DNA from 4 places in the Streptomyces sp. NPDC023573 genome. Region 1 is predicted to be linked to each of the others. Evidence: riboswitches for the same ligand, from Rfam matches in the RefSeq annotation. Region 1 holds a riboswitch; each other region holds the start of a gene.

Region 1 (5,012 bases):
GGATGCGCTCATGAAAGGGGCCTTTCCAGGACGAGGGTCAGCGCGGTGAGGGCCGCGAGCAGGGCGATGCTCACGGCCACGAACCGGCCGGAGACACGGGCGTCGGGGACCAGGACACGCAGGGTCCCGTCGTGACCGCGCCCGGCGAGACCGGCCTGGAGCCGTGCCGCGCGGTCGAAGGCCCTGACGAACGCGGTGGCCCCGAGCCCCGCCAGCGACCGCCAGGCGGCGGCCCGAGTGGTGTGCCCGAGCCGGGCGGCCTGGGCCTCCCGGATCCGGCGCACCGAGTCCAGGAGCAGGAAGCTCATGCGGTACGTCACCAGGGCGACGTCCACCACAGGCGCCGGCACCCCCGCCTTGACCAGGCGGGGCAGCAGGTCGGACATCGGGGTGGTGAAGGCGAACAGCAGGACCCCGAGCGATGCCGCGGAGGTGCGCAGCAGCAGCTCACCGGCACGGGCCGGCCCCCCGTCGGCCAGGGTCACGAGTCCTTCCGGCCCGCCCACCTGGACGAGCAGCGTGGCCGCCCCGGTGACGCAGAAGCCCAGGGGGACCCGGTAGGCCCGCCAGAGGTGGCGGGCGGGCACACCGGCAGGCCCCAGCAGCACGGCGACGGCGGTGAGGAGGATCAGCGCGGCTCCGGGCCAGGGCGGCAGCGAGATCGCCAGGACCGTGAGTCCCAGACCGAGTACGGCTTTGTCCACGGGATGGCGGCGGCGCCAGCGACTGCTGTGCGCCGCCGCGTCGATCGGCAGCACGAGCGCTCAGTTCTCCCGGGCCGCCGGCTCCCCGGCGCTCTCCTGCCGCGTGGCCGCGCGCAGCTCGCCCTGACGGCGCCCGCGTCGCAGGCCGAAGTAGTAGGCGAGTACGCCCGCGCCCAATGCGGCCTGGAGGGCGAAGAGCGCCGACTCGATCTCGCCCGACGGTGGTTCGTACAGCGGGGAGAACCAGGGTTCGTACCCGGGATCGATCTCGGTGATCGCGGTCTCGGCCTGGGCATCGGCTCCCGCGAAGGGCTCCTTCTCGTCGTCGCCGAGGCCGAGGGCCAGCGGCAGGACGGCCAGCGCGGCCACGACGAGCAGCAGAAGGGCGTTGATCCTCGTGTTCCTGTTCATCGGGCCACCGCCTCGGTTCCGTCCGTCCTGGTCCGGTCCCGCCTTCCGGCGAGGAACACGCCGAGCCGGGTCAGATCTCCCTTGCTGGACTGCACCAGGAGCCGCATGACCAGGACGGTCAGGAGCCCCTCGCTCACCGCCAGCGGGATCTGGGTGACCGCGAAGATGGAGCCGAACTTGCCGAGCGCGCCCAGGAAGCCGCTGCCCGGGTCCGGGAAGGCGAGCGCCAGCTGCACGCTCGTGACGCAGTACGTCGACAGGTCGGCGACGAACGCGCCGAAGAACACCCCCACCATCAGCGGCACACCGTACCGGCGCAGCAGCCTGTAGACGGCGTACCCCGCCCAGGGCCCGACGATCGCCATCGAGAAGACGTTGGCACCCAGCGTGGTCAGCCCGCCGTGGGCGAGCAGGAGCGCCTGGAACAGCAGGGTGATGGTGCCCAGGACCGCCATGACCGGCGGGCGGAACAGGATGGCACCCAGCCCCGTGCCCGTGGGGTGGGAGCAACTCCCGGTCACGGAGGGGATCTTCAAAGCGGAAAGAACGAACGTGAAGGCCCCGGAAGCCCCCAGGAGCAGTGTGCTCTCGGGGTTCTCCCGGACTTCACGCGTGAGTGAGCGGACTCCGTGGACGACGAACGGCGCGGACGCGACACCCCAGGCGATCGCGTGCGCCGGAGGCAGGAAACCCTCGGCTATGTGCATGGCTCAGCAGACCCTCTCCAGCACCTCGTGGATGGTTGAAGTGCCTTGGCCGGTCTCCTGGCTTACGGGTAACACCGCCCGAACTCCGCCTTCCCGGGTCACAAGGACCCAGTGGCTGCCCGTGAGGGCCGGAGCCGGACTTCCCGATCACAGTGGCGAGGGCCGCACCGGCATCACACCGATTTCCCGATCACCAAGGCGTGGCGACAGTAGTGCCGGGCGGGGGGCGATGACAAGCGGGCCCGAGGCCGCCGAGGGCGGCCACCGTCACGGTTCTTCCGCCTTGCGGAGGGCGCGCCAGGTCTCCGGGCCGACCGTCCCGTCCGCGTCCAGCCCTGCCCGTTCCTGAAAGGTGACGACGGCTCCATGCGTCATGGGCCCGAAGTCGCCGTCCACCTCGCCGACCTCGGTGATGCCGTGCAGGTGTCTGAGCAGGCACTGGGCCTCCCTGACCTGGCTGCCTCCGTCTCCCCGCCTGATGCTGAAGTCCCAGGTGCCGCTGTGGCCCGCCATGTAGCCGCGGCCGTGCGTGTCCTCGTACACCACGGGTCTCTCACAGGTGGGCGGGGCCGCGCTGGGCTCCGCGGTGTCCGGCAGGAAGGTGTACGCGGCTCCCCCCAGCAGCGCCGCCACGAGTGCCGCCGCGACGGGCAGGCGCCGCCACCGTCTCGGCCGCAGTCTCGGCAGCCTCGCCGAACGGGAGGCGCCCGCGAGCCGCTCCACCCGGCGGAGCAGCGCGCCGGCGTCCGCGAGACGTCGCTCGTGCGTGGGGGCCAGGCACTCCCGCACGATGTCACGCCAGCCGTCGGGGAGGGCGGGGGACAGGCGCAGTTCCGCACCACCGCGCGCGTACTGCGTCGCCGCGTCGGCCCGGGCCTCAGCGGTCGCGCCCGGCAGCGGGAACGACCCGGTCAGGACGACATGGGCGAGGACGCCGAAGGCCCAGATGTCGCAGGTGGGGCGGATGCGCGTGCCGCGCTCGTCGATCTCCGGCCAGAACAGCTCGGGCGGGGTGTAGTCGGGGGTGGCGAACGCCGGGGCGTAGGCGTGGGTGCCTTCCAGTTCGGCCGCCATGTTGAAGTCGGCCAGCCGGGCCGAACCGTCCTTCAGGAGCAGCACGTTGGCCGGCTTCAGGTCTCCGTGCACCCATCCCGCGTGGTGCAGCTGGTGCAGACCCTCACAGATCTGCGCGAGCAGGGACGGTCCCGCCTCCGGGACCGGGGTGCGCTCCAGGAGCTGGTTCAGATCGGCCTCGGCCCGCTCCAGGACGAGGACGGTGGAGCCGTCCAGCTCCGGGCGGCCCGGGTCGTCGACCGTCAGCGTCTCGTACATGCGGATGAGGCGGGGCGTGCGGAGCCTGGCCAGCAAGTCGATCTCACGCTCGGTCAGTTCGCGCAGATGGCTGAGCTGACGTGGAGTGCGGGTGCCGGTGGGCAGGAACTTCAGCGCGGCCCGCTCGGGCAGATCCGGCTCGGTGACATCGCCGGCGCCCACGCGCCGCCCCGTGTAGACGGTGGCGAACGCCCCGGAGGCGATGGGTCCGCCGACTTCCCAGGAGCCCACCCGGTAGCCCTTGGGGACGGAGACCGCGTACAGCTGCCCGCTCATTGCGCCACCTTTCCGACAGGTGTGAGCACCACGAGGTCGTCCTCCCGGACCAGGTCGAAGCGGAGCGCGAGCGCGACGAGGGACTCCTTCTTCCCGTGGACACGCTGACCGGGTTCCGCGGCGATCCGGTCGGGGCGCAACCGCAGCTTCACGGACAGATAGTCGATGTTCCAGTAGACGGCCGACCGGCTGACCGTGGGCCAGGTCGGACGGAGCCGGTCCATGAGCTGTTCGACGGCCGGCAGCGGGGCGCTGGTCGTACCGCGCAGCCTGGGTTCGCACAGTGCCGCCAGCACGGCGAAGTAGCGCTTGGTGCGGTCGAGTACGAAGGCCGGGACGGTGGCGGACCCGTCGAGTCCGTGGCGCGGGACGCTGCGGAACGCGTGTCGAGGCGCCCAGACGTCGAAAGTGAGCAGATCACCCGAGGCCGGCAGGACCACACGCCCGAACTCGAAGGGCACGGGCGCCTCCAGCCGGCCCGGCGCGACCTTGATGTGCTCCCCGGCGCCCTCCGGGTTCTCCACCACGTACGTCTGGTCCTCGCTGAAGTTGCTCAGCAGCCAGAAGGTCCTGTGCGCGACGATCTCCCCGGCGACCCTGGCCACCCCCGCGTGTACGACGGCGAAACCTCCGTCGCTCCCGGACCGGCCGAAAGTCACGCGCTCGCCTGCGGTGATCCTGATCTGATCCTTGACGTCGCCGCACGACGGCGGCACGACGATGACGCTGTACATGAGGTCCCCCTCCCCGATCCATCGGGGTCAACTCTCCCCAGTTCAACGCCGGAAAGCCTACGCAGGTGGCGGAGCAGAACCCAGCGGTGCGGCCTGCTCGGCGGGTCGGCGTACACCGGCGGCGGCTGCGGCCCGGGGACCAGGGGTCACAGGAGCCGCTTGCGCCCCCAGAGGATCACGAACGTGGCGACGGCGGCGGTGACCGCGAGCATGACGCCGGCTCCGAGCCACTGCATCGTGTCCATCTGCGTGACGGGGAGGTAGTCCAGGGACCAGCCGATGACGTGCTTGGACTCCAGGCAGGCGGTGTGCGCCCGGTCGTCCTCGATCCGGTCGAGACAGGTGGTCCAGTCCAGGCGGTCACCGGAGCTGGTGAGGAAGTAGGTGCCCTGCCCCAGCTGCTCGGCCTCGGTGGGCAGCTCCGGCGGTGCCGCACCGGGCCCGACGCCCTTGTCGGTGGTGAGCGACATGACATGCCCCAGACTCCGCCAGAGCTCGTCCCAGACGAAGCCGATCGCCACGACGATGCCCAGCGTGACCACCATCGACACCAGCGTGCGGCGCAGGATCAGGCCGGCTGCCACACCCACCGTGAACGTGAGCAGGGCGTAGGCCACCGGTGTGACCCCCGTGACACTGAAGAAGGAGGTCCAGATGAGTCCGCTGGACAAGCCCTTGACCGGGTGCCACCACCAGGTGAGGACGGCGCTGAGCACGCCGGTGGACAGGGCGAGCATCACGGCGGGAACGGCCAGTTTCGTGATGAGCCACCGCAGTCGGCTGACGGACTGCGAGGTCACCAGTTTGGCCGTGCCGCTCTCCAGGTCGCCGGCGATGAGCGGGGCCCC
Region 2 (5,012 bases), on a different contig from region 1:
ACGTGGACGACGTCGCAGTGGCGTGCGGCGAGGTTGAGGTCGTGCAGGGCGGTGAGTGCGGTCAGACCGCTGCCGCGTACCAGCGCGAGGACCTCCAGCTGCTGGCCGATGTCCAGGTGGTTGGTGGGCTCGTCGAGCACCAGCACCTGGGGCTGCTGGGCGAGCGCGCGGGCGATCAGGACCCGCTGCTTCTCCCCGCCGGAGAGGGTGAGGAAGCCGCGGTCGGCCAGGTGGCCGGCCCCGACGCCCTCCAGCGCGGCCTCACATGTGCGGCGGTCCTCGTCGGTGGTGCGGGTCATCGGCCCCTGGTGCGGCAGCCGGCCCATGGCCACGGTCTCGGCGACGGTGAAGTCGAACTCCGCGACCACTTCCTGCGGAAGCGCGGCCAGTCGGCGCGCGCCCTCACGGGCCGTCATGGTCCGCAGGTCCTCGCCACCGATCCGCACCGCGCCTGCCGAGGGACGGAGCGCCCGGTAGACGCAGCGCAACAGGGTCGACTTGCCGCTGCCGTTGGGGCCGACGAGACCGACGAGCTGTCCGCTGCCGGCTCGCAGCGTGACGTCCTCCACCAGCCGCGCACCGGCGATCTCGACCGTGAGTGCGTCGATCTCGATCCGCATCACACGCCTCCGAAGGTGTAGGCGCGGCGGCGCATGAGCAGGACGAAGCACGGCACGCCGACGGCCGCGGTCAGTACGCCCACCGGCAGTTCGGCGGGGGCGAGCACCACGCGCGAGAGGATGTCCACCCAGATCAGGAGGGTGGCACCGGCCAGGGGCGCGACGGCCAGCAGGCGGCGGTGGTCCGCGCCGACCAGCATCCGTGCGGCGTGCGGGACCATCAGGCCCACGAAGCCGATGGCCCCGCTGACCGCGACGACCGCCCCGGTGACGGCGGCGGAGACGAGGAAGAGCTCCTTGCGCAGACGGCCGGCGTCCACACCGAGTGCGGCAGCGGTCTCGTCGCCCATGGCGAGGGCGTTCAGGCGCCGTGCCGACCAGCCGAGATGGGCGAGGCCGCCGGCCACCGCGCCGGCTGCGATCGGCACGGACGACCAGTTGGCCCCGCCCAGGCTGCCGAGCAGCCACATCATCGCGGACCGTGCCGCTTCGCCCCGCTCGGCGGCGAACACCATGAAGGTGGCCACGGCCGAGAAGCCGTAGTACATCGCCGTGCCGGTCAGCACGAGGCGCAGCGGTGTCAGGCCCCGTGCGGTCCGGGCGATCGTGTACACCAGCACCATGGCGAGGAGCGCGGAGAGGAAGGCCGCCGAGGACAGCGCCCAGACGCCGAGCGCGCCGAACGCCCCGAAGATCAGCACGGCGTTGGCACCGACGGCCGCGCCCGAGGAGATGCCGAGGACGAACGGGTCGGCGAGCGCGTTGCGCACCATGGCCTGCACGGCTACGCCGACGGCCGCCAGCCCGGCCCCGACGACCGCGGCGAGGACGGCGCGCGGGAAGCGGAGCTCCCAGACGATGGTGTACGAGGAGACCTCGTCCGGGGCTATGGCCCCGCCGGTCAGCCCCGCCCACAGGTGGTGCAGCGTCTCGCCCCATGTGAGCCCCGAGGCCCCGATCCCCGCCCCGCAGGCGAGGGAGAGCGGGAGCGCGACGCACAGGCCGGTCACCAGGAGGGGCAGGGGGAGGCGTCCGGGGGGCGCGGGCCCACTGCCGGAGCGGGTACCGCGCGGCAGCACGGCGGGTGTTCGGTCACGGGGCGTGGCCACAGGCGGTTCGCTTTCGCCTCGGGCCGTGCCTACGTCATCCAAGGAGCGGCTCGGGACGCCAGGCGCGCCGTACGCAGCACCTCTCGCAGTCCACGGCGATCGACAGGAGCTTCGCCACCGTGGGTGATCGGGCTTACGGAACCGTGTGTGGCTCCGCCTACCGTTGCGGGTCAGCGCCGGAATTCGACCGGACTTCCCCCACGAGGCGCATGCAGCCTATCGCGTGCCGGACGGCTGCCCGCCAAGGGGAAAGCCGCCGGATGACGGCGCCCACACGTTTCCGGCCAGCCGCGCCATCCGATTAAGTCAGTCGATTGATTTGCATGGAGGCGTGCTGTCTAGTGGTCGGGGAGCCGGGACCCCTGAAACGTGTGGAGGAAGCCATGAGCGCAGTCAGGAAGGACCGCCCGCTGGACTGCACGGTCGTCGCCCCGGACTCCGGAGACGAAGTTCGTGTGCGGCTCCGGGTGTTGCGCCGACTCCCGCGGCTCAGGCCCGCCGTGGACCCCGCTGCCCTGCGGCGCCATGACGGCGTGCTCACCGGTCCGCCGCGCGAGGTTCCGGTGACATGGTGAACAGGACAGAGCCTCGCACCGGCCGGGGCGCCGGTACGCGCGAGGCCATCATGACCGCGGCCGAACGCCTCTACGCCGAGCACGGGCTGTCGAACGTCTCCAACCGCCAGATCGGCGAGGCGGCCGGCCAGGGCAACAACACCGTCGTCAGCTATCACTTCGGCAGCAGGGCGACGCTCGTACGGGCCATCATGACCAAGCACGGCACGGGTGTCGACGCCATCCGCGCGCGCCATGTGGAGGCCGTGGGCGACAGCACCGACCTGCGGGACTGGGTGCGTTGCCTGGTGCGCCCGGTGACCGACCACCATGCCGCTCTCGGTGTCCCCTCGTGGCACGCGCGGTTCGCCGCGCAGGTGATGACCGACCCGCTGATGCGGACGCTGGTGGCGGACGAGTCCCTCACCCGTGACAGCCTGCGCCGCACCCTCCAGGGACTGGGCTCGTGCCTGCACGACATCGTTCCCCCGGAGGTCCGCCCGGCGCGCGCCGAGATGGCCCGTCATCTGATCACCCATACCTGTGCGGAGCGGGAGCACTCCCTGGCCGAGGGACCGGTCCGTCCCGGCTCGTCCTGGGAGCGCACCGCCGACACGCTGGAGGACGCGCTGGTGGGGCTGCTCGCCGCGCCCACCACCCGTCGCTGAACCGACCCGGGCCCGACGAGGGCCCGGCCCCACAAGGGAGAGAGCATGAAGATCACTGTTGACGAGGAGAAGTGCTGCGGCGCCGGGCAGTGCGTACTGATCGCCCCGGAGGTGTTCGACCAGCGCGACGAGGACGGCATCGTCGTCCTTCTCGACGCCGCACCGGCCGCCGACCGGCACGAGGCGGTCCGGGAGTCCGCCGGTGTCTGCCCTGCCGCCGCCATCCACCTCGGTGAGGGCGCGTGAGCACACCGTCGGGTGTGCTCGTCGTCGGGGCCGGGGCGGCGGGTCTCGCCGTCGTGGAGACACTGCGCCGTAAGGGCTACCGCGAGCGGATCACGCTGCTCGGCGAGGAGAGCGGCGCGCCGTACGACCGTCCGCCGCTGTCCAAGCAGGTACTCGCCGGGACGTGGGAGGCCGAGCGCACGCATCTGCGCACCCGTGACGTACTGGACGCCCTGGAGGCCGAATTCGTCCTCGGCGAACGCGCTTCGGCCCTCGACGCCGCCACCCGTACCGTGCGCACGGCGAGCGGAGCCGAACTGAAGGCGGCAACCGTCGTCCTGGCGACCGGACTACGCGCGCGCAGGCTGCCGGGCCTTTCGGGAACGGCGGGGGTGCATGTGCTCCGAACCCTGGACGACGCCGTGGGGCTCCGGCGGGAACTGCTGGCGGCGCGGCGGGTCGTGGTCGTCGGGGACGGGGTGCTCGGCTCCGAGATCGCCGCCACGGCCCGCCTCATGGGAGCCGACGTGACGCTCGCCGGACCGCAGGCGGCGCCCATGCGGGAGCAGTTGGGCCCCGCCGCCGAACTGCTCGCCGCGCTGCACACCGCGCACGGGGTACGGCTGAGAACGCACACACTGGTGGACGGGCCGGCGACGGCCGGCGGACGCGTCACCGGTGTCCGCCTGGCCGACGGCGACACGGTGCCCGCCGATCTCGTCGTCTCAGCGGTCGGCAGCACCCCCGCCACCGACTGGCTGGCCGGCAGCGGGCTGGCACTGGACGACGGAGTGGTGTGCGACTCCCGCTGCCGCGCCGCCGACGGGGTCTACGCCGCCGGGGACGTGGCCCGCTTCCACCACGAGGCCCTCGGCCGGTCCCTGCGGCTGGAGAACCGTACGAACGCCACCGAGCACGCGCAGTCCGTCGCGGCGAACATCCTGGGCGAGGACCGCCCCTACAGTCCCGTCCCCTACTTCTGGACCGACCAGCTCGGCGTGAAGATCCAGGTGTACGGGCTCCCCACGCCGGCCGCCACCCTGCGGATCGTCGAAGGGAGCACGGAGCAGGGCCGGTTCGTCGCCCTCTACGTCGACGGTGAGGGCCGCCCCGTCGCGGTCCTCGGCTGGAACATGCCGAAACAGGCGCGCCTGCACCGCCGGCTCCTGCTCGACCGGTACGCCCCCACCCCCCGGCCCGAGTCCGCCGCTGCCGGAAGCAACGCCTGACTTCCGGCACGCCCGGCACGCTCAGACGGCCGCACGCTTCCGTGGCCCCTACCGACTGATCCGCGTACGCCTCCCACGCCCGCCGCGTCGGAGGCGGCCCACCCCACCGGAGAAGACCATGACCAGCACTCCCGCCACTCCCGCCACTCCCGAGGCGAGCGCCGACGGCATCCCCGGCTTCCCCCGGCCGCGCTCCCCGGAATGCCCCTTCGCGCCCTCCCCCGAGATGCGGGCGCTGTCCGGGTACGGCCCGCTCACCCGGGTCCGTTCCTGGGGCGGCAGCACTCCCTGGGCCGTCACGGGGCACGCCGAGCAGAAGGCGTTGCTGTCCGACCCGCGCCTGAGCGTGGAGTTCACCCGGCCGGGCTTCCCCAGCCCCGTGGACCCCGCGCACGCCCACGCGGGCAGCACCGACCTGAGCTTCGTCGGCATGGACGACCCCGAGCACGCCCGGCTGCGCCGCATGGTCAGCGGCGCCTTCACCATCAAGCGCATCGAGGCGATGCGTCCCCGCGTGCAGAAGATGGCCGACGACTTCGTCGACGCCATGCTGGAGGGTCCCGGCACGGCCGACCTCGTCCAGGCACTCGCCCTGCCGATCCCCTCC
Region 3 (5,012 bases), on a different contig from region 1:
CCATCGAGACCACTCACCTCTCGGCCAAGCGCTTCCCCGCGCTGCGCCGTTCACTGGTGAAGTACACCTCGCTCTACACCGCGCTGGCCGAGGTGTACGACGTCCGGCTCGCCGAGGCCGAGGAGACCATCGAGACCTCGCTCGCCACCCCGCGCGAGGCGGGACTGCTCGGCACGGACGTCGGCCTCCCGATGCTCATGCTGTCCCGGCATTCGATCGACGGAGGGGGCGAACCGGTGGAGTGGGTGCGCTCCGTGTACCGGGGCGACCGGTACAAGTTCGTAGCCCGTCTGAAGCGTCCCACGGACTGAGCACCGTCAGGGTCCCGGAATGCCTGATCCCCCCGCGTGCGCGGGGGGATCAGGCATTTCGGGCGACACCGGACCGTTGCACGACCGCAATGCGGACGGGGGGTGACGGTGGACGGGGCGCTCGCTTAGATTTCCTGCGCATTACACCAGGTGATCAGCGAGGGGACGGAGTCGCCACATGCCAGAAGAAAACGATGCGAACCCACCGACAGCACCGACAGTGACACCCATGAGGGTGGTCATCGGGCTCTGCCTGATCGCCCCGTTCGTGGCGATGCTCTGGGTCGGGTCGTACGCGAAGGTCGATCCGACCTTCATCGGCATCCCGTTCTTCTACTGGTACCAGATGCTGTGGGTGCTCATCTCGACCGCTCTCACCATGATCGCTTACAAGCTGTGGCAGCGTGACCAGCGCGCCCGCAAGGGGGGTGCGTCAGCGTGATGGACGGCTCGAACAACATCGCGGCCGCCGGGGACGGCGTGAACGGCGTCGCACTCGCCGTGTTCATCTTCTTCTTCCTGGCCGTCACGGTCATCGGGTTCATGGCCGCGCGCTGGCGCAAGGCCGAGAACGAGGCCACCCTCGACGAATGGGGCCTGGGCGGGCGGTCGTTCGGCACCTGGGTCACCTGGTTCCTGCTCGGCGGAGACCTCTACACGGCGTACACCTTCGTCGCGGTGCCCGCGGCGGTCTACGCGGCGGGCGCGGCCGGCTTCTTCGCCGTCCCCTACACGATCCTCGTCTATCCGCTGATCTTCACCTTCCTGCCGCGCCTGTGGTCGGTGTCGCACAAGCACGGCTACGTCACCACCTCGGACTTCGTCCGTGGCCGCTTCGGCTCGAAGGGTCTCTCGCTGGCGGTCGCCGTCACCGGCATCCTCGCCACGATGCCGTACATCGCGCTCCAGTTGGTCGGCATCCAGGCCGTCCTGGACGTCATGGGCGTCGGCGGCGGCGAGAACACGCACTGGTTCATCAAGGACCTGCCGCTGCTCATCGCGTTCGCCGTCCTCGCCGCGTACACCTACTCCTCGGGGCTGCGCGCGCCGGCGCTGATCGCGTTCGTCAAGGACGGGCTGATCTACCTGGTCATCGCGGTGGCGATCATCTACATCCCGATCAAGCTGGGCGGGTTCGACAACATCTTCGCCGCCGCCGGCGAGAAGTTCTCCGCCGCGAACGAGGCGGCCGGCAAACCGGTGGCCGGGCTCGCACCCGGCGTCTCCGGCCAGTGGGTTTACGCCACCCTGGCCCTGGGCTCGGCGCTGGCGCTCTTCATGTACCCGCACTCGATCACGGCGACGCTCTCCAGCCGCAGCCGTGAGGTGATCCGGCGCAACACCACGATCCTGCCGCTGTATTCGCTGATGCTGGGCCTTCTGGCGCTGCTCGGATTCATGGCGATCGCGGCCGGGATCAAGGTCGACAACGGCCAGCTCGCCATTCCGCAGCTCTTCGAAAACATGTTCCCGGACTGGTTCGCGGGCGTGGCCTTCGCCGCGATCGGTATCGGCGCCCTGGTGCCCGCCGCGATCATGTCGATCGCCGCGGCGAACCTCTTCACCCGCAACATCTACAAGGACTTCCTGAAGCCGGACGCGACCCCGGCCCAGGAGACCAAGGTCTCCAAGCTGGTCTCGCTGCTGGTCAAGGTCGGCGCGCTCGCCTTCGTCCTCACCATGGACAAGACGGTCGCGATCAACTTCCAGCTGCTGGGCGGCATCTGGATCCTCCAGACGATGCCGGCCCTGGTGGGCGGGCTCTTCACCCGGTGGTTCCACCGCTGGGCCCTGATCGCGGGCTGGGCGGTCGGCATGATCTACGGCACGGCGGCCGCGTACGGCGTCGCCAGCCCGACCCAGAAGCACTTCGGCGGGTCCTCGAAGGAGATCCCGGGCATCGGCGAGATCGGTTACATCGGTCTCACCGCGTTCGTCCTGAACCTCGTCGTCGTGCTCGTGCTGACCGTCGTCCTCAACGCGGTGAAGGCGCCGGCCGGTGTGGACGAGACCTCCCCGTCGGACTACACGGCGGACGCGGGCGACCCCGGCGTCAAGGTCGAGCTCCCGCCGGCCACGGCGGGCGCCCCGGGCGGCCACTGACCCCACAGCGGTCACTCCGGAGCAGGACGTCCGTCCCGGCAGGGTCCTCCCTGCCGGGACGGAGTCGTCTCAGGACCGGTGCCCGAGGCCTGCGGAAACGGGGGCGCGCCGCACCCGGCGTCTGGGGCAGACTGCCGCCCATGGACGTTTCGATCAGGCCGGCGCTGCCCGCTCAGTTCGAGGAGCTGGGCGAGATCACCGCGCACGCCTATGTGGGCGACGGGCTCCTGGACTTCGGCGCCGACGACCCCTACCTGGATCAGCTCCGCGCGGTCGGGCGGCGGGCCGCCGAGGCCGAGGTGCTGGTCGCGCTGGACGCCGACGGCAGGCTGCTGGGCGGTGTCACCTACGTCGCGCCGGGGAGCCCGTGGGCGGACATCGCCGGGGAGGACGAGGCCGAGTTCCGGATGCTGGCCGTCTCGCCGGAGGCCCGTGGGCGGGGTGCGGGTGAGGCGCTCGTACGTGCCTGTATCGAGCGGGCGCGGGCTGCGGGAGGGCTCACCGGGATCGTCCTGTCGACGCAGTCAGCCATGCTGGGCGCCCACCGGATATACCGCCGCCTCGGCTTCGTACGGACTCCCGAGCGGGACTGGTGTCCCCTGCCGGAGCTCTCGCTCCTGACGTTCCGCCTGGAGCTCTGACCCTTCACGACACAAGATGTGGTGGCTTCTTCAATCGGCACCCCCCACATGTATGCTCGACCTCGCTGTCGCCGCAGGGGAATCCGGTGAGAATCCGGAACTGTCCCGCAACGGTGTGATCGGTGTGCTCATCCGCACCCCGAAGTCCGAAGACCTGCCGACAGTGCGCCCGGCTCGACCGATCCGGGCGCCGATACGTCCGGGCCCCGCGGAGGGCCGGTGGACGCCGCGCGCCGTGCTGCCCTTTCCCGGGCGCCGTGTGCCCCCGGCTGCCCCGCTCCCGCAGGCCCTGAGCCGAGCGAGGGATAGCCCCAGTGACCATCGCGCCAGCCGACCCGGTTTCAGCCACGGAACCCGAAGGCCGCACGACCGACGCGCCCGGGACCGCACTGCTGCGGACCCTGACCGGTCTCACCGCCGATCTGCCCGACACCGACCCCGGACGGGTGGCCGCCGCCGCGCTGCGTGGCCGCAACGCCCGGTCGGACGAGGCCGAACTGCGCTCGCTGGCCACCGAGGCCGCCGCCGGCCTGATCTCCGAGGACCCCGCCTACTCCCGGCTCGCCGCCCGGCTCCTCACCCGGACCATCGCGGACGAGGCCGCCGGCCAGGGCGCCGTCTCCTTCTCCGCGTCGGTCGCCGTGGGGCATCGCGAGGGCCTGATCGCGGACCGTACGGCCGGGTTCGTCACGCGGCACGCCGCCGCCCTCGACGCGCTGGTCGAGCGGGCGCTCGCCGAAGGCGCCGACGACCGCTTCGGCTACTTCGGGCTGCGGACGCTGCACAGCCGGTACCTGCTGCGCCATCCGCTCACCCGCGATGTGGTCGAGACCCCGCAGCACTTCATGCTGCGCGTCGCCGCCGGGCTGGCCGAGGACACCTCCGAGCGGGCTCTGGAGGAAGTGGCCGCGCTCTACGGCCTGATGAACCGGCTCGACTACCTGCCCTCCTCCCCCACCCTCTTCAACTCCGGAACCCGCCACCCGCAGATGTCCTCCTGCTACCTGCTGGACTCGCCGCTGGACGAGCTGGACTCGATCTACGACCGCTACCACCAGGTGGCGCGTCTCTCCAAGCACGCGGGCGGCATCGGGCTCTCGTACTCCCGTATCCGCGCCCGGGGTTCGCTCATCCGCGGCACGAACGGACACTCCAACGGCATCGTGCCGTTCCTGAAGACGCTCGACGCCTCGGTCGCCGCGGTGAACCAGGGCGGCCGCCGCAAGGGCGCCGCCGCCGTCTACCTGGAGACCTGGCACGCGGACATCGAGGAGTTCCTCGAGCTGCGCGACAACACCGGCGAGGACCAGCGGCGTACGCACAACCTCAACCTGGCGCACTGGATCCCGGACGAGTTCATGCGCCGCGTCGACGCGGACACCGACTGGTCACTGTTCTCACCGGCGGACACCCCCGAGCTGGTCGACCTGTGGGGCGACGCGTTCGACGCCGCCTACCGGGCCGCCGAGGCCAAGGGGCTGGCCCGCAAGACCCTGCCGGCGCGTGAGCTGTACGGAAGGATGATGCGGACCCTCGCCCAGACCGGGCAGGGCTGGATGACGTTCAAGGACGCCTCGAACCGCACGGCGAACCAGACCGCCGAGCCGGGCCGGGTCGTGCACTCCTCGAACCTGTGCACGGAGATCCTCGAAGTCACCGACGACGGCGAGACGGCCGTCTGCAACCTGGGTTCGGTCAACCTGGGCGCTTTCGTGGTGGACGGCTCCATCGACTGGGAGCGGCTGGACACCACCGTGCGGACCGCCGTGACCTTCCTGGACCGGGTCGTCGACATCAACTTCTACCCGACCGAACGGGCCGGCCGCTCCAACGCCCGCTGGCGTCCGGTGGGCCTGGGCGCGATGGGCCTCCAGGACGTCTTCTTCCAGCTGCGCCTCCCCTTCGACTCCCCCGAGGCCCGCGCGCTGTCCACGAGGATCTCCGAGCGGATCATGCT
Region 4 (5,012 bases), on a different contig from region 1:
GACGCGCAGGTCCGTATCGCGCGAGGCCGCCACCTCGACGGTCAGCCCGAAGCGGTCCAGCAGTTGCGGCCGGAGCTCGCCCTCCTCCGGGTTCATCGTCCCGACCAGCAGGAAGCGCGCCGCGTGCCGCACGGAGACACCCTCCCGCTCCACGTACGAGGCGCCCATGGCCGCCGCGTCGAGCAGCAGGTCCACCAGATGGTCATGGAGGAGATTGACCTCGTCGACGTAGAGGATCCCGCGATGGGCGTCGGCGAGGAGCCCCGGCTCGAAGGCCTTCACCCCCTCCGAGAGGGCCCGTTCGATGTCGAGGGCGCCGACCAGCCGGTCCTCCGACGCGCCGACCGGGAGCTCCACGGTCCGCGCCGGACGCGACACGCCCGTACCCGTCTCATGGGGACCGTCGGGACACGCCGGATCGGGCGCTCCCGGGTCGCACGAGAAGCGGCACCCCGCCACGACCTCGACCTCGGGCATCAGCGCGGCGAGCGCGCGTACGGCGGTGGACTTGGCGGTGCCCTTCTCGCCGCGGACCAGGACCCCGCCGACGGCGGGACTGACCGCGTTGAGCAGGAGACCCAGCCGCAGGTCGTCCTGTCCGACGATGGCGGTGAAGGGATACGGCGTACTCACAGGGCCTCCTCTGTCGCAACCACAACGTCATGTCCGGGCGCGGGCGGCGCGCCCGGCGGGATGAACGGCAGCCCCTTCGGCGCGCCGGTCTCGATCAGTCGCCACAGCGCGTCCGTGTCCGCGTGTTCCTCGATCAGATCTCCCAGCCGGTCCAGCTGTTCCTCCCGCAAGGCCCCGAAGCTGGTGTCCGGCGCCGCGGTGAACCGCCGGCCCGCGGCCCGCGCGACCTCGCCCAGGAACGCCCGGCGGAACGCGTCGCTCTCCAGCGACCCGTGCCAGTGCGTCCCCCAGACCGAGCCCACCCGGCACCCGTCGAGGAACGGCTCGCCGCCGCTCACCTCGGCGACCCCGTGATGGATCTCGTAACCCTCCACCGGCTCCCCGAGCGCCGACCCGACGGGCCGTCCCAGGACCTTCTCCCGGCCGAACCGGACGCTTACGGGCAGCAGTCCGAGCCCCTCGACGAGTCCGGCCCGCGACTCCACGTCGTCCTCGACGCGCTCGCCCAGGACCTGGAACCCCCCGCAGATCCCCAGCACCGGGCGGCCCTCCGCGGCCCGCCGCAGCAGCGCCTCGGCCAGCCCCCGCTCGCGCAGCCACGCCAGTGCCTTCACGGTGCCCCGCGTCCCGGGCACGATCACGAGGTCCGCGTCGACGAGCTCCTCCGCCCGGTCCACGAACCGCACCACCACACCCGGCTCGGCCGCCAGCGCGTCCACATCGGTGAAGTTCGACATCAGCGGCACCGCGCAGACCGCGACCCGCAGCACGTCCTCGCCGTGCGGCGGCGCCACGACCGACTCCCGAACGGTGCCGCGCATCGACACGCGCAGACCGTCCTCCTCGTCGATGCCCAGACCGTGGGCGTAGGGCAGCACCCCGTACGTCGGCCGCCCCGTGAGCCCGAGCAGCATGTCGAGACCGGGCTCCAGCAGTGACACGTCACCGCGGAACTTGTTGACGAGATACCCCGCGACCAGCGACTGGTCCTCGGGGCCCAGCAGCGCCGTCGTGCCGAAGAACGAGGCGAACACGCCGCCCCGGTCGATGTCGCCGACCACCAGCACGGGAAAGCGCGCGGCCCGGGCGATGCCCATGTTCACGATGTCCGTGCGCCGCAGATTGATCTCGGCCGGACTGCCCGCACCCTCGCAGATCACGGCGTCGTACGCGCCCCGCAGCTGTTCCAGACAGTCCACGACCGTCCCCAGCAGTGCCTCCTGGCGGCCGCCGTGATAGCCGCGGGCGCTCATCTCGCCGACCGGCCTGCCCATCAGGACGACCTGGCTCGACCGGTCGCCGCCGGGCTTGAGCAGCACCGGGTTCATCAGCGCCGACGGCTCCACCCGGGCGGCCTGCGCCTGCATCGCCTGGGCGCGGCCGATCTCCGCCCCCTCCCGGGTGACGAACGAGTTCAGCGACATGTTCTGCGCCTTGAACGGCGCGACCTTCACCCCCCGGCGCACCAGCCACCGGCAGATCCCCGCCGTGACGACGCTCTTGCCCGCGTCCGAAGTGGTCCCCGCGACCAGCAGTCCGCCGCTCATCCGACTCTCCGTCCCATGGCCGACCGCCCCGCCGCGCACACGACGAGGGCCAGCACACTCACCCGGCGCGACAGCCGCACCGCGCGTTCGATGTCCGTGACCCGCACGTCCCTCCCGGCTCCGCCGTTGAGCACCGGCCGGTGCTCGACCCGTCCGCCGTACGCGAGGGTGCCGCCGAGCCGTACGCCGAGCGCCCCCGCGAACGAGGCCTCGACCGGGCCCGCGTTGGGGCTGGGATGCCGGCCCGCGTCCGCCCGCCAGGCGCCGACCGCCTCGCGTGGGCGCCCTCCGGCGGCCACGGCGAGCAGGGCGGTGAGCCGGGCGCCGGGCCAGCCGGCGACGTCGTCGAGCCGGGCGGAGGCCCAGCCGTAGCGCCGGTACCGGGGCGACTTGTGCCCGACCATGGCGTCGAGCGTGTTGACGGCCCGGAAGGCGACCAGCCCCGGCACTCCGCCGAGCGCGCCCCACACCAGGGCCCCCACGACGGCGTCGGAGGTGTTCTCGGCGACGGACTCCACCACGGCGCGGGCGATCTGCTGCCCGTCCAGCGACTGCGGGTCGCGGCCGCACAGATGCGGCAGCCGCTCCCGGGCCAGCTCGACGTCGCCGGCGGCCAGCGCCCCGCCGATGGCGCGGGCCTCACGGCCCAGCGAGGTGCCTCCGACGACGGACCAGGTGGCGGCGGCGGTCAGCGCCACGGCGGCGGCGGGACGGTTGCGGACGGCACGCGCGGCCAGCGCGGCGGCGCCCGCGGCACCCCCGGCGCAGACGAGCGTGTGCAGCGCGCCCCAGCCGCGGTGGTCACGCCACAGGCGGCGCTCGGCGCCCGCCGCCGCACGCCCGAAGGCGGCGACGGGGTGGCCACGCCGGGGATCACCGAACAGCAGGTCGCCGATCAGACCGGCGGCGGCTCCGTACGCGAAGATGCGGTCGGCTCGCACCGCTCAGCCGGCCGTCGCGCCTCGGAGGACCTTCGTGACAGGTGGTGCAGCGACCGACGCAGGGCAGCCAGACATGGCGTATGTCCTCACTCAGGGTCCGCGCCCTGGTTCGACGTGACCGGCGACGAGAGTCTCCTGGCTTCCGGATCCGCAGTTCCTCCGGCCTTCCAGCCCGCGGTGACGGGCCGTGACTTCCGTATGGAGGCTGCTCCCCGGTGACAGTGGCGGGACCGCGCCGGATTCGCACCGGCTTCCTCTCCTGTCGCCGCAAGGCCGGTCGGCACATGCCGGTCGGCCTAAATGGCTCCGGCAGTCCACCATGACCCGCGAACGCCCGTCAACCTGCCGCTGACCTGCGAGGCTTTGATGTGCTCAGACGCACACCGGGCCGGACACACGTGGTGTGTCCGGCCCGGGTGGGTGTCCGCGTGGGAGCGGTCAGGCGACGATCAGATAGATCCCGTACGCGACCGCCGCCGCGCAGAGCCCGAAGCAGGCGTACGCACCGGTGCGCACCAGGCCGTTGGGACCGTCGGCGCCCTGGGCGGTCGACGTCTGCCTGGCCATGCCCGTGATGCCGAGCGTGAAGAGGCCGACCAGTGCGACGGTGACCACGAGGCTGACGCCGAAGACGGACGCGAGAGCTGCCCAGTCGATGTTCATGCGGATCCGTCCTTACACCGTGGCCGGGTCGGCCGGGGTACCGGCCGTCGTGGCCGGGGCCGAGATGGTGGTCTTGAGCTCCGGTACGACGGTACCGGCGGGCGGCGGGCTGACCGCGGAGATGGCGGTGGTGACGACGCCCGCGGGCTCGGCCTCCGCGTTCACGTTGGTGTGGTCGACCGGCTTGCGGCGCGACAGCAGCCAGATGGCGCCGGAGCCCACGACGAGGAGGACGGCGACCACGCCGACGCCCCAGGGGCCCTGCTTGGTCAGGAACTCGGCGCCCGCGCCGATCAGACCGGCGGCCGGCAGGGTCAGGCCCCAGGCCACGAACATCCGGGTGGCGGTGGACCAGCGGACCACGCCCCCCTTGCGTCCGAGACCCGCGCCCATGACGGCGCCGGAGCAGGACTGCGTGGTGGAGAGGGAGAAGCCGAGGTGCGAGGAGGCCAGGATGACCGTGGCCGCACTGGTCTGGGCCGCGAAGCCCTGCGGCGGACGGAGGTCGGTGAGGCCGCTGCCCATGGTGCGGATGATGCGCCAGCCGCCGAGGTAGGTGCCCAGGGCGATGGCGATACCGGCGGAGGCGATGACCCAGACCGGCGGGTTCGAGCCGGGGGAGAGGACGCCACCGGTGACCAGGGCCAGGGTGATGATGCCCATCGTCTTCTGCGCGTCGTTGGTGCCGTGGGCGAGCGAGACGAGCCCGGCCGAGGCGATCTGGCCGGCGCGGTACCCCTTGGCGGTCGACTTCAGCTGCGCCTCGTCGGTGATCTTCCGGTTGAGGCGGTACGTCAGCTTCGTCGCCAGCAGCGCGGCGAGACCCGCCACGACCGGCGCGGCGATCGCGGGCAGCAGGACCTTCGTGACGACGGTGCCGCCGTTGATCGAGGACCAGCCGGCCGACATGACCGCGGCGCCGATGAGGCCGCCGAAGAGTGCGTGGGAGGAACTGGAGGGGAGGCCGACCAGCCAGGTCAGCAGATTCCACAGGATCGCGCCGACGAGCGCCGCGAAGATGACCTCGGTTCTGAGGCCGTTCTCGTTGATGATCCCGCCGGAGATCGTCTTGGCGACCTCCACCGACAGGAACGCGCCGACGAGGTTGAGAACGGCGGACATCGCCACCGCTGTCTTGGGCTTGAGAGCGCCGGTCGAGATGGTGGTGGCCATCGCGTTGGCGGTGTCGTGGAAACCGTTCGTGAAATCGAACACGAGAGCTGTCACG

The links. Region 1 has a riboswitch for cobalamin ahead of ACZ32T_RS20955 (energy-coupling factor ABC transporter permease). Riboswitches for the same ligand answer to the same signal wherever they lie in the genome.
Region 2: linked by a shared signal. The riboswitch ahead of ACZ32T_RS24815 (FecCD family ABC transporter permease) and the one ahead of ACZ32T_RS20955 (energy-coupling factor ABC transporter permease) in region 1 are both predicted to bind cobalamin.
Region 3: linked by a shared signal. The riboswitch ahead of ACZ32T_RS19545 (ribonucleoside-diphosphate reductase subunit alpha) and the one ahead of ACZ32T_RS20955 (energy-coupling factor ABC transporter permease) in region 1 are both predicted to bind cobalamin.
Region 4: linked by a shared signal. The riboswitch ahead of ACZ32T_RS00295 (cobalamin biosynthesis protein) and the one ahead of ACZ32T_RS20955 (energy-coupling factor ABC transporter permease) in region 1 are both predicted to bind cobalamin.

What each region holds. Positions count from the first base shown of each region.
Region 1 is NZ_JBVHKB010000006.1:196,884-201,895, forward strand. It holds gene ACZ32T_RS20940 (energy-coupling factor ABC transporter ATP-binding protein) at 1-12, opposite strand, end outside; gene cbiQ (cobalt ECF transporter T component CbiQ) at 9-758, opposite strand; gene ACZ32T_RS20950 (energy-coupling factor ABC transporter substrate-binding protein) at 765-1,115, opposite strand; gene ACZ32T_RS20955 (energy-coupling factor ABC transporter permease) at 1,112-1,822, opposite strand; cobalamin riboswitch at 1,853-2,035, opposite strand; gene ACZ32T_RS20960 (protein kinase domain-containing protein) at 2,090-3,430, opposite strand; gene ACZ32T_RS20965 (FHA domain-containing protein) at 3,427-4,164, opposite strand; gene ACZ32T_RS20970 (ABC transporter permease) at 4,311-5,012, opposite strand, start outside.
Region 2 is NZ_JBVHKB010000008.1:46,044-51,055, forward strand. It holds gene ACZ32T_RS24810 (ABC transporter ATP-binding protein) at 1-620, opposite strand, end outside; gene ACZ32T_RS24815 (FecCD family ABC transporter permease) at 620-1,729, opposite strand; cobalamin riboswitch at 1,831-1,980, opposite strand; gene ACZ32T_RS24820 (hypothetical protein) at 2,113-2,304, shown strand; gene ACZ32T_RS24825 (TetR/AcrR family transcriptional regulator) at 2,298-2,951, shown strand; gene ACZ32T_RS24830 (ferredoxin) at 2,997-3,197, shown strand; gene ACZ32T_RS24835 (NAD(P)/FAD-dependent oxidoreductase) at 3,194-4,405, shown strand; gene ACZ32T_RS24840 (cytochrome P450) at 4,524-5,012, shown strand, end outside.
Region 3 is NZ_JBVHKB010000005.1:546,649-551,660, forward strand. It holds gene ACZ32T_RS19525 (GntR family transcriptional regulator) at 1-311, shown strand, start outside; gene ACZ32T_RS19530 (DUF3311 domain-containing protein) at 541-753, shown strand; gene mctP (monocarboxylate uptake permease MctP) at 753-2,414, shown strand; gene ACZ32T_RS19540 (GNAT family N-acetyltransferase) at 2,555-3,055, shown strand; cobalamin riboswitch at 3,108-3,231, shown strand; gene ACZ32T_RS19545 (ribonucleoside-diphosphate reductase subunit alpha) at 3,370-5,012, shown strand, end outside.
Region 4 is NZ_JBVHKB010000001.1:52,258-57,269, reverse strand. It holds gene ACZ32T_RS00305 (putative cobaltochelatase) at 1-633, opposite strand, end outside; gene ACZ32T_RS00300 (cobyric acid synthase) at 630-2,180, opposite strand; gene ACZ32T_RS00295 (cobalamin biosynthesis protein) at 2,177-3,121, opposite strand; cobalamin riboswitch at 3,250-3,378, opposite strand; gene ACZ32T_RS00290 (hypothetical protein) at 3,560-3,784, opposite strand; gene ACZ32T_RS00285 (inorganic phosphate transporter) at 3,797-5,012, opposite strand, start outside.